2 regions of the Microbacterium sp. SLBN-146 genome follow, and region 1 is predicted to be linked to the other one. Evidence: riboswitches for the same ligand, from Rfam matches in the RefSeq annotation. Region 1 holds a riboswitch; the other holds the start of a gene.
What was found. Region 1 has a riboswitch for thiamine pyrophosphate ahead of FBY39_RS03100 (ECF transporter S component). Riboswitches for the same ligand answer to the same signal wherever they lie in the genome.
Positions count from the first base shown of each region.

Region 2: linked by a shared signal. The riboswitch ahead of thiM (hydroxyethylthiazole kinase) and the one ahead of FBY39_RS03100 (ECF transporter S component) in region 1 are both predicted to bind thiamine pyrophosphate.

Region 1 covers NZ_VFMR01000001.1:739,083-744,120, forward strand. Annotated here, with positions in the region: gene FBY39_RS03090 (energy-coupling factor transporter transmembrane protein EcfT) at 382-1,170, opposite strand; gene FBY39_RS03095 (ABC transporter ATP-binding protein) at 1,167-2,546, opposite strand; gene FBY39_RS03100 (ECF transporter S component) at 2,632-3,258, opposite strand; TPP riboswitch at 3,252-3,361, opposite strand; gene FBY39_RS03105 (D-alanyl-D-alanine carboxypeptidase family protein) at 3,401-4,861, shown strand; gene FBY39_RS03110 (DnaJ domain-containing protein) at 4,907-5,038, opposite strand, start outside.
Region 2 covers NZ_VFMR01000001.1:3,174,364-3,179,401, reverse strand. Annotated here, with positions in the region: gene budA (acetolactate decarboxylase) at 1-135, opposite strand, end outside; gene FBY39_RS14315 (MerR family transcriptional regulator) at 248-1,075, opposite strand; gene FBY39_RS14310 (wax ester/triacylglycerol synthase domain-containing protein) at 1,122-2,411, shown strand; TPP riboswitch at 2,448-2,539, shown strand; gene thiM (hydroxyethylthiazole kinase) at 2,531-3,340, shown strand; gene thiE (thiamine phosphate synthase) at 3,364-3,990, shown strand; gene FBY39_RS14295 (bifunctional hydroxymethylpyrimidine kinase/phosphomethylpyrimidine kinase) at 3,987-5,038, shown strand, end outside.

The sequences.
Region 1 (5,038 bases):
CCTGGCTGGGGGGGCTCCGCCTGCGTAGGCCCCACTCCGCCCGCTCGGGGCGCGATTCGACTGCGCGGGGCGCACTGCACCTGCGCGGGGCGCGACAGATGCGCCCCACGGGACGAACCGCGCCCCGTAGGACGTACCACGCCCCAAGCGCGCGAGCCGCCGGCCTGGCCGGGGCGCACTCCACCCCCGCGGGGCGCACTCCACCCGCGCGGGGCGCACTCCGCGCCCGTGGGGCGCGACATGTGCGCCCCACGGGACGAACCACGCCCCACCGGGACGAACCACGCCCCACCCGACGAACCACGCCCCGCCGCACAACCCACGCCCCGCGGGACGGACCACGCCCCAGCCGCGTGAGCCGTCCGCCGTGGCGACCCGCCGTCAGGACGGGCCGAGGATGAAGTTCCAGGTTCCGGCGACGACGGATGCCGCGACGGCGAGGCCCGCGATGCCCGCTCCGATCGCGATCAGAGCCCACTCCCGCGCCCCGAAGCGCGATTCGCGCGCCCACGTGCGAGCGACGGGAGCGCCGAACCCGCGTGCTTCCATCGCCGTGGCGAGCTTGGCTCCGCGACGGATCGAGAGGACGAGCAGCGCGAACGCCATACCGAGGAAGCGGCGGAGGCGCCCCCGGTCGGCGACGCCGCGAGCGCGCCGGGCGAGCTCCAGCGCCCGCCAATCGTCGAGGAACAGCCCGATCATGCGGAGCCCCGCGAGCGCGCCGAGGACGAAGCGCGCGGGCAGACGCAGGATCTGGCCGAGCCCATCGGCGAGGTCGGTCGGGTCGACCGTGACGAAGAGGACGACCGAGGGGAGCGCGATCGCGAGGACCCGCAACAGCGTCGCGACGGCGAGCTCGAGAGAGCCCTCGCTGATCCGCACGACGAACCACTCGACGTAGACCGTGCCGCTCGACTGACCGTAGAGCGCGATCGTGAGCGCCGTCAGGGGAGCGGCGAGCCAGACGGGCCACGTCCGCACCCAGAACTCCCGCCACCGCAAGCCGGCGAACGGCAGCAGCAGGCACTCCAGCAGAAGGGCGACGGCAGCGGACACCCAGTCGAGCGTGAAGACGAGCGGGATCGCGATGAGCGCGCTCGCGCCGAGCTTCGCGACGGGGTTGATCCGCGCCACGGCACCGGTGCGCGCGGTCGCGTCGAGGAGGGTCACGTCCCGGCCCCCGGCATCCGGAACTCGTCGGCGTGCAAGGCTGTCACGACATCGCGGTCGTGCGTGATCGCGACGATCGCCGACCCGTCGTCGCGGAGGCGCGCGAGGATCGCGACGAGCTCCGCCCACGTGCGCGCGTCCTGCCCGAACGTCGGTTCGTCGAGGACGAGGACGCGCGGCGCCGTCGCGAGGGCGGCCGCGACCGTCAAGCGCCGCTTCTCACCCCCGGAGAGCGTGTACGGGTTGGCGCGCGCGAGCCTGTCCAAGCGCAGCCGCACGAGGAGCTCGTCGACCCGGCGCTCGATCTCGGGCTCGTCGAGACCCAGGGCACGGGGTCCGACCTCGAGCTCACCGCGCACCGTTCGCCCGAGCAGCTGATGCTCGGGGTCTTGGAAGACCGTGCCGATGCGCGTCAGGAGCTGCCGCGACGTCCAGCGGATGGGTGTGTGTCCGGCTCCCGCGGCCAGCTCCTCACTCGCCTCGATCGTGCCGCCGGCGGGGGCTGCGAGCCCCGCGAGGGCGAGCCCGAGCGTCGACTTGCCCGCACCGTTCGGTCCCGTGAGCGCGAGGGCGGCTCCGGCCCGCACGTCGAGATCGATCCCCGCCGCGACGGGTGAGCCCTTGACGCGCGCGACGGCGAGATCGCGTGTGGAGAGGAGGGTCGCCCCCGGCGGTGACGACGGTGGTGACGGATGCCGCGGCGGAACCCCCGGGACCCACACGCCGCCCGCCGCGAGCTCGGCGCCCCGATACCGCAGCACGGCGTCGGGAGAGCCGTCGGCGAGGACACCGCCCTCTCCGAGCACGATGACGCGTGTCACGAGAGGGAGCCACACCTCGACGCGGTGCTCGACGACGACGAGGGTCGTGCCGTACGCATCGAGCATCGCCGCGACGGCCGCACGCACCTCCGCGACGCCGTCGGGGTCGAGGTTGGCGGTGGGCTCGTCGAGCAGCACGAGTCCCGGGCGCATCGCGATCGCGCCGGCGAGCGCGAGCCGCTGCTTCTGTCCGCCCGAGAGCGCCTTGGTCGGGCGATCGAGGGGCACATCGAGGCCGACGCGGTCGAGGGCCTCTCCCACGCGGGGCCAGATCTCCTCGCGCGGGACGCCGAGGTTCTCGCATCCGAAGGCGACGTCGTCTCCGACGCGAGCGAGGATGACCTGCGAGTCGGGATCCTGCAGCACGAGACCCGACAGCCCCCGACGGGATGCCGCGACGGCGCCGTCCACGAGGAGTTCCCCCTCGGACTCGCCCTCCTCGTCGCCGCCGAGCACGCCCGCGAGTCCGTGGAGGAGCGTCGACTTCCCCGAGCCGGACGCCCCGAGCAGGAGCACCCGCTCGCCCGGCGCGATCCGGAACGACACGTCGCGCACGGCCCATGCCTCGCGCGAGGCGTGCCGCCAGCCCCACCCGGACGCCTCGACGGCCGCGGGACGCGGGGACGCAATCGACACGCGGCTAGACGCGCGCTCGGGCCTCACGGCCCGATGCGAAGCGGTCGAGCGCCCCCGTCGCCGCGAGACCGCGCGCGAGCACCCACGAGAGAGCACCGGCGATGACGGCCCCCGAGAGGATCGTGCTCGCGAGGTAGATGACGACGAAGGTCGCGTCGGCGCCCGCGAACCAGAGGATGAGGTTGTTGATGCCCCCGAAGAGAGCGGCACCCGCGCCCGCGAGGATCGCGACGGGCAGCGACCACCGGCGGTAGAAGAAGAGGAGGAAGATCACCTCGGCGCCGAGGCCTTGTACGAGGCCCGCTTCGATCGTGAGGAAGCCGCCCCACGTGTTGCCGACGAGCGCGGACACGACAGCCGCGAGGGTCTCGGTGTAGATCGCGGCACCGGGCTTGCGGATGATGAGGGCGCCGAGCACCCCGGCGAAGAGCCACGGCCCGTCGAGGAGCCCCTGGAGTCCTGGGGCGAGCGGCTCGAGCAGGGTCTTGGGCCCGAGGTATCCGATGTTCCACAGCAGGAAGATGAGGCCGGACGCGACACCGATGACGCTGGCGACGACGATGTCGACGATCCTCCAGCGGAAGGTTCCGACGCGCTTCTTCGTGGCGGATGCGGGCGTGGACGTGTGCATCTGATGCTCCTCCCTGCGCCGGCATGATCCGGATCAGGTTCGACGGTCGAAGCGTGGATCGCTTCCTCTCAGCCCGGCTCACCGGACTCCCGTGGTTGTGGCGTTGAGTATAACGCGGCGACCGGCGTTGTACCGTAGGCGAATGGTCCCCGACGATCCCCCGGAGCTCACGCGCCGCGCACTGCGGGACGGGACCGACGGTGCATCCGGAACGACCCTCACGCGCGACGATCCTCCTGCCGGTGCCGTGCCGAGCACCACCACGATGACGCTCGCCGAACCGGCATCCGCGCACGTCGCGCTCACGTGGGTCGACGACACCCGCGTCGCCCCACGCCCGGCGGCCCAGCCCGACGCGAACTCGACGCCCGACCTCATCGGACGACCCCCGCGCCGGTCGCCCTTCCGGGCCGCCGTCGTCGTGCCCTTCTCGCTCGTCGCGCTCGTCCTCGGGGCTTATGCGGCGACGACTCTCCTATGGCCGCTGCACTCCGTGCCGCCCACCGTCGAGGCCGTCGGACTCCAGCCCGCGGTCGCCCCCGCCGCCGCACCGGCGTGGCCGGGTGTCGGCAGCGCGGGCGTCGAAGTCGTGGGCATCGGATCCCTCGCCTCGTCGCCCGACGCCGCGAGCATCGCGAGCATCACGAAGGTCGTCACGGCACTCGTCGTGCTCGAGGAGATGCCGCTGGATGTCGGCGAGCAGGGGCCCGAATTCCGCTTCACATCCGCCGACCGCTCGGCCTACTGGCGCTACCGGGGCAATGGCGAATCCGCCTTGGACGTCCCCGTCGGGGGATCCCTCACGCAGTACCAGATGCTCGAGGGGATGCTCGTGGGCTCAGCCAACAACTACGCCGACCGCCTCGCGACGACCCTCTGGCCGACCGATGCCGTCTTCGCGGCGGCAGCCAACTCGTGGCTGCAGACCCACGGCGTCGCCGGTGTGACCGTCGCCGAGCCGACCGGGTTGGACGCCCGCAACGTCGCGACGCCCGAGGCCCTCCTCGTGCTCGCCGAGAAGGCGCTCGCGAATCCCGTCATCGCGGAGATCGTCCGCAAGCCCTCTGTGGAGCTTCCCGGAGTCGGGGTCGTCGAGAACACGAACGGCCTCCTCGCCGATCCCGGTGCGCTCGGCATCAAGACGGGCACGCTCGACTCGTGGAACCTCCTCGCGGCGAAGGATGCTGTGATCGGCGATGTGACCGTGCGGCTCTACGCGTCGGTGCTCGGCCAGCCGGGGAGCGAAGAGCGACTCGCGGCGACGCGCGCGCTGTTCGCTCAGCTCGAGGCGGAGTTGCAGCCGCAGACGGCGATCCCGGCGGGAACGATGGTGGGGCGTGTCACGACGGCCTGGGGCGACGACGTCCCGATCGACACCGCCGCCGACGCCTCCGTCATCCTCTGGAACGGCGGGACGGCGACGACGGCTCCCGAGTTCACCCTGGGGGATGCTCGTGCAGCGGGCGCCGAGGTCGGGTCGCTCGTCGTGACCGGCCCTCTCAATGGCGCGACGGTGGCGCTCGAGCTCGACGGCGAGATCACGGAACCCAGTCCGTGGTGGCGGATGACGCACCCCCTCGAACTCTGGGGCCTCACCGACTGACCCCTCCCAGCGGGGGCGGCGCTCCGCAGGGAACGCGCCGGGTGGTCAGGCGAAGCGGATGGTCTGCTGCAGGCGCGTGCGGACGTCGAAGACCTCGTTGCCGCCGATCGACCGCGTTCCCGTGATTCCTCGGCGCAGGACCGTCGACAGCGCACTGCGCGAGACGACGGCGACCTG
Region 2 (5,038 bases), 2.4 Mb from region 1:
GAGCGCGTCGAACGTGCCCAACCCGAAGTCGCCGCGATCGAGAAGTGTTGCGACATCCGTCTCGCCGTCGAAGACCCCGTCCAGGAGTGCTGCCATGACGCTCGTCTGATGGATGATGTGGCGGGGGCGGGTCATGCCACGCATGCTATCCGGCAGCCGGTCTCGCGGAAGTGAGGAGATCCGCGATCTTGAGGTCGAACTGGCGGCAAAGGACCTCAGGAACGCGGATCTCCTCAGAACGGCGGGGTTACACGCGGGCGACGGGAGCCTGCAGCTCCGTCACCCAGTCGGGCCCGGGTACGTGGCCGTCCGCCTCGAGATACACCTCGCGGCACGCGCCCACGACGCGGTAGCCGTCGGCGACGGCCTTCTCCATGAGTGCCGCCCATGACTCGCCGATGCCGCTCATGTCGCCACGATGGATCAGCGTCGCAGCGATCGGCAGCTCGGGCAGCTCGACGACGTCGTATCCCGGTCCGGCAACGGGCTCCGCCTCGGCGACGTACGAAACGTGGACGGCGAAGCGGTCATCCCCCTCGGCGTCGTACCAGAAGATGCCCGGCTCCAGGAGGGGCCTGCCTGCTGCGATGAGAGCTTCGTCCAGCGCTCCGATGAGGGGGCCGACAACGGGGCCCACGTTCTCAGGACCCATGCCGGGTGCGTACTGGCTCGCGGCGTAGACGGTGACGGGATCGACCTGCTTGTAGATGACATCGGACATGGCGGTTCCTTCCAGAAGACGGAGACGCCGCTCGATGCGAGCGATGCGTGCGCGGTCGCCGATGACGGATGCCTCGAGCTCGCGACGCCTCGTATCGAGCACGTCACGCAGTGCAGCATCCTGGTCGTCGGCACGGCTCAGCTCCGCGATGCGGTCGAGTCCGACCCCGAGCTCGCGCAGCTCCGCGATGCGAAGCAGCAGGGGAAGCTGATCGATCGCGTAGAAACGGTAGCCGGTGCGTTCGTCGACCCGCGCGGGCTGGAGCAGTCCGATCGCGTCGTAGTGGCGCAGCATCCGCAGACTCACTCGCCCGAGTGCGGCGAATTCTCCGATGGTGTACATGATGGAAGCCACGTTCGACCATGACACAGTGTGAGGGTCAAGCGAAGGGCTGACAAAGATGACGGATGCCGATGACCGGCTCTCGGGCGATGACGCCCGCATCCTCGCGATCGAGTCGACGTCTCTCACAGGCCACACGCTCAAGCTGATGGTGCTGCGTCCCGGCGCACCGGTCGACCTCGAGGCGCTGCGTGCGTCGATCTCGGCGCGGCTGGATCGTCACCCTCGCGCGCGCGAGCGCGTCGACGTGGACACGCAGGGTGGGCCACGCTGGATAGCTGCGGACCATTTCGACATCGGCGACCACGTGCGGCGCCGCGCCGGCACCGAGTGCGCGACCAGCGAAGACCTGCGCCGCACCGTCAGCGTGCTGATGTCCGAGCACCTCGATCGCTCGAAACCGCTGTGGACGCTGGATCTCATCGGCCCGCTCGCCGACGGAAGCGAAGCGATCGCGGCGAGGATGCACCACGCGATGGTCGACGGCATCGCGGGCATGAGGTTCCTCGATGCCCTCCTCCTGGATCCCCACGATGCGCAGCCCGTCACTGCGAGCGCCGGCAGGAGCCCGGCCGACGCTCCCCGCAGCGTCCTCAGCGAGGTGACCCGTCTCCCGCAGACGATCGGACGCGAACTCGGACACCCCGGCTCGCGATCGCCCTTCGACCGGCCGATCACGGGGGCCCGAGACGTCGCGTTCGCCGTCGTTCCCCTCGAAGGACTCAAAGCGATCGGGGCATCGCGTCCGCGCCGCGCCACCGTGAACGATGTGCTCCTCGCTGTCGTCTCGGGCGGTCTTCGTTCGTGGCTGGGCGATATCGCCGCGCATCTCGACCTTCGCGCGCAAGTTCCCGTCAGCCTGCACCACCGCGACGAGGATGCCACGTCCGCGGGCAACCGCGACTCCTTCATGAACGTGGATCTCCAGCTCGACGTCGACGACCCACTCGAGCGTCTCGATCGGATCAGCGCGCTCACGCGAACCGAGAAACAGGCCGGCGACGCTGCGCTCCTGTACGACCTGTTCCACGCACTGGGGGCAGTGCCCGGCGTGGATGCACTCGCTCATCGGATCTCGGACAGCTCACGCGAGTTCAGTGTCGCCATCTCGAACGTGCCCGGCCCGCGGAGTCCTGTCGCCGTCGCGGGGCGGCGGGTCGACCGCCTGTTCTCGTCATCGGAGCCGGGCGCTCATCACGCGCTGCGGATCGCCGCGATCTCGCACGCCGGCGACATCGGGATCGGATTCTGCACCGATCCCACGGCCATCACGGGGATCGAGACCCTCGCGGACAGCGTCGCGAAGGCGTACGACGCGCTCCGCCGAGCCGCACTCGATCACTCGTAGGTGGCAGTGGCGACAGACGAATAGGCTGAGTCCTACACACGTGACACGGGGTGCCCTCAGGGGCTGAGATGACACCCGTCGAACCTGATCTAGTTCGTACTAGCGAAGGGATGTCGCGCATGACGCGCACGCCGGAAAACCTGCTCGATCTCGCCTGTTCCGCATTGGAGGGTGTGCGCACGAGCGCACCGCTCGTCCACTGCATCACCAACAGCGTCGTGGTGAACTTCACCGCTAACGCGCTCCTCGCCCTGGGAGCCTCCGCCGCCATGGTGGACATCCCGTCGGAGGCGGGACCATTCGCTGCCGTCGCCTCCGGGGTGCTCGTGAACCTCGGCACGCCGACGGAGGAGCAGCGCGCCGCGATGCTCGAGGCCGTCTCTTCCGCGAACGATGCGGGTACGCCCTGGGTGCTCGACCCGGTTGCCATCGGATCGCTCCCCGTTCGCACTCGCCTCGCCGTGTCGCTGAAGGAGCTCCGTCCCACCATCGTGCGGGGGAACGCATCGGAAGTGCTCGCGCTCGCCGGCTCGGGCGCGGGGGGCCGCGGAGTCGACGCAGCCGACGGGGTCGAGGAGGCACTGCCGATCGCCCGCGCGCTCGCGGAAGCCACGGGCGGAGTCGTCGCCATCTCGGGTCCCGTCGACATCGTGACGGACGGGCATCGGATCGTGCGCGTCCACAACGGGGATCCGCTCCTCACTCGCATCACGGGCGGCGGATGCGCGTTGGGGGCGGTGATGGCGTGCTTCGCCGCGATCGACGCGGATCGATTCGCGACCACCGTCGCGGCGATCGCCGTGTACACGGTCGCCGCCGAGCTCGCCGCCGAGCGCGCGGCAGGCCCCGGCACGTTCGCACCCGCTTTCCTCGATGCGCTGGCAGCGATCACGGCTGACGACCTCCGCCGCCGGGCGGTGGTCTCGTGAATGTCGACCTGTCTCTCTATCTCGTGACCGATTCACGGCTGGCATCCGCCGCGGGGCACGATCTCGTCGAGGTCGTGCGAGCGGCGGTCGAGGGCGGCGTCACCGCCGTGCAGGTGCGCGAGAAGTCCGCCCCCGGCGCCGACTTCCTCGACGTCGTGTGCCGCATCGCCGAGATCGTTCCCGATCATGTCGCCGTCATCGTCAACGACCGAGTGGATGTCTTCCTCGCAGCGCGTGCGGCCGGCGTGCGTGTCGCGGGCGTCCACGTGGGACAGTCGGACCTTCCTGTCGACGCGGTCCGGACGATCATCGGGACGGACGCGGTCCTTGGGCTGAGCGCCTCGACGGAAGACGAGCTGAGGGACGCCGCGTCCAGTCCGGCGCTGATTGACTACGTCGGGATCGGAGCGCTGCATGCGACGGCGACGAAGCAGGACGCGCCCACTCCCCTCGGGCATGAGGGTTTCGCCCGGCTCGTCGAGGGGAGCGAACGCCCCGCTGTCGCCATCGGCGGCGTGACGCGGGCGGACCTTCCAGGTCTCCGCGCGGCAGGTGCCGCCGGGGCGGCGGTCGTCTCGGCTATCTGCAGCGCCCCCGACCCCGCGGATGCGGCGCGCGAGCTCCGCGCCGCATGGGAGTCGGTCCGATGACCGCGCGCGTCGTGATTCCCCGTGTGCTGAGCATCGCCGGCACCGACCCGACCGGCGGTGCCGGCATCCAGGCCGACCTCAAGAGCATCGCCGCCAACGGCGGATACGGAATGGCGGTCGTCACAGCGCTCGTCGCTCAGAACACCCGCGGCGTCCGCAGCGTGCATCTCCCTCCCGTCTCGTTTCTGACCGAGCAGCTCGACGCGGTCTCGGACGACGTCGAGATCGACGCCGTGAAGATCGGGATGCTGGGAGCCGCACCCGTCGTCGCGGCGGTGGGCGCCTGGCTGGAGCGCGTCTCGCCGCCGGTCGTCGTGCTGGACCCCGTCATGGTCGCGACGAGCGGCGATCGCCTTCTCGATGTCGACGCGGAGCAGGCGCTCCGTGAACTCGCGCACCATGTCGACCTGCTCACGCCCAACCTGCCCGAGCTGGCGATCCTGGCCGAAGAGCCTCCCGCGACGGATTGGGACCAGGCCGTCGCGCAAGCCCGCCGCGTCTCGCGTCGCTACGGGGTACGGGTCCTCGCGAAGGGCGGTCACCTGGGCGGAGCGAGCGTTCCGGACGCCCTGGTCGATGCCCGCGGTGAGACGGTCGCCGTCGTGGAGTTCCCCGGGACGCGCATCGAGACGACGAACACCCACGGCACGGGATGTTCGCTCTCGTCGGCGATCGCGACGCGCTACGCCGCCTCGGGGGAGTGGGCGGATGCGGTGTCGGATTCCAAGCGGTGGCTCACGGAGAGCATCCGTCACGGGTCCGCACTCGCGGTCGGACGCGGCAACGGACCCGTCAGCCACTTCGCCGGACTGTGGAACCGCGGCGGCAGCACGACGAGGCCGACAGCCGAGGAGGTCGCCTCCGACTGGTGGCAGCACATCCGCGACACCAGGGACGGCATCGACGGCCTTCCGTTCGTTCGAGGACTCGGCGACGGCACCCTCGCCCGTGACAGGTTTCTGGCGTACCTCGCGCAGGACGCTCTCTACCTGCGCGACTACGCACGAGTGCTGGCGGAGGCGAGCCGGCTCGCCCCCACGCAGGAGGA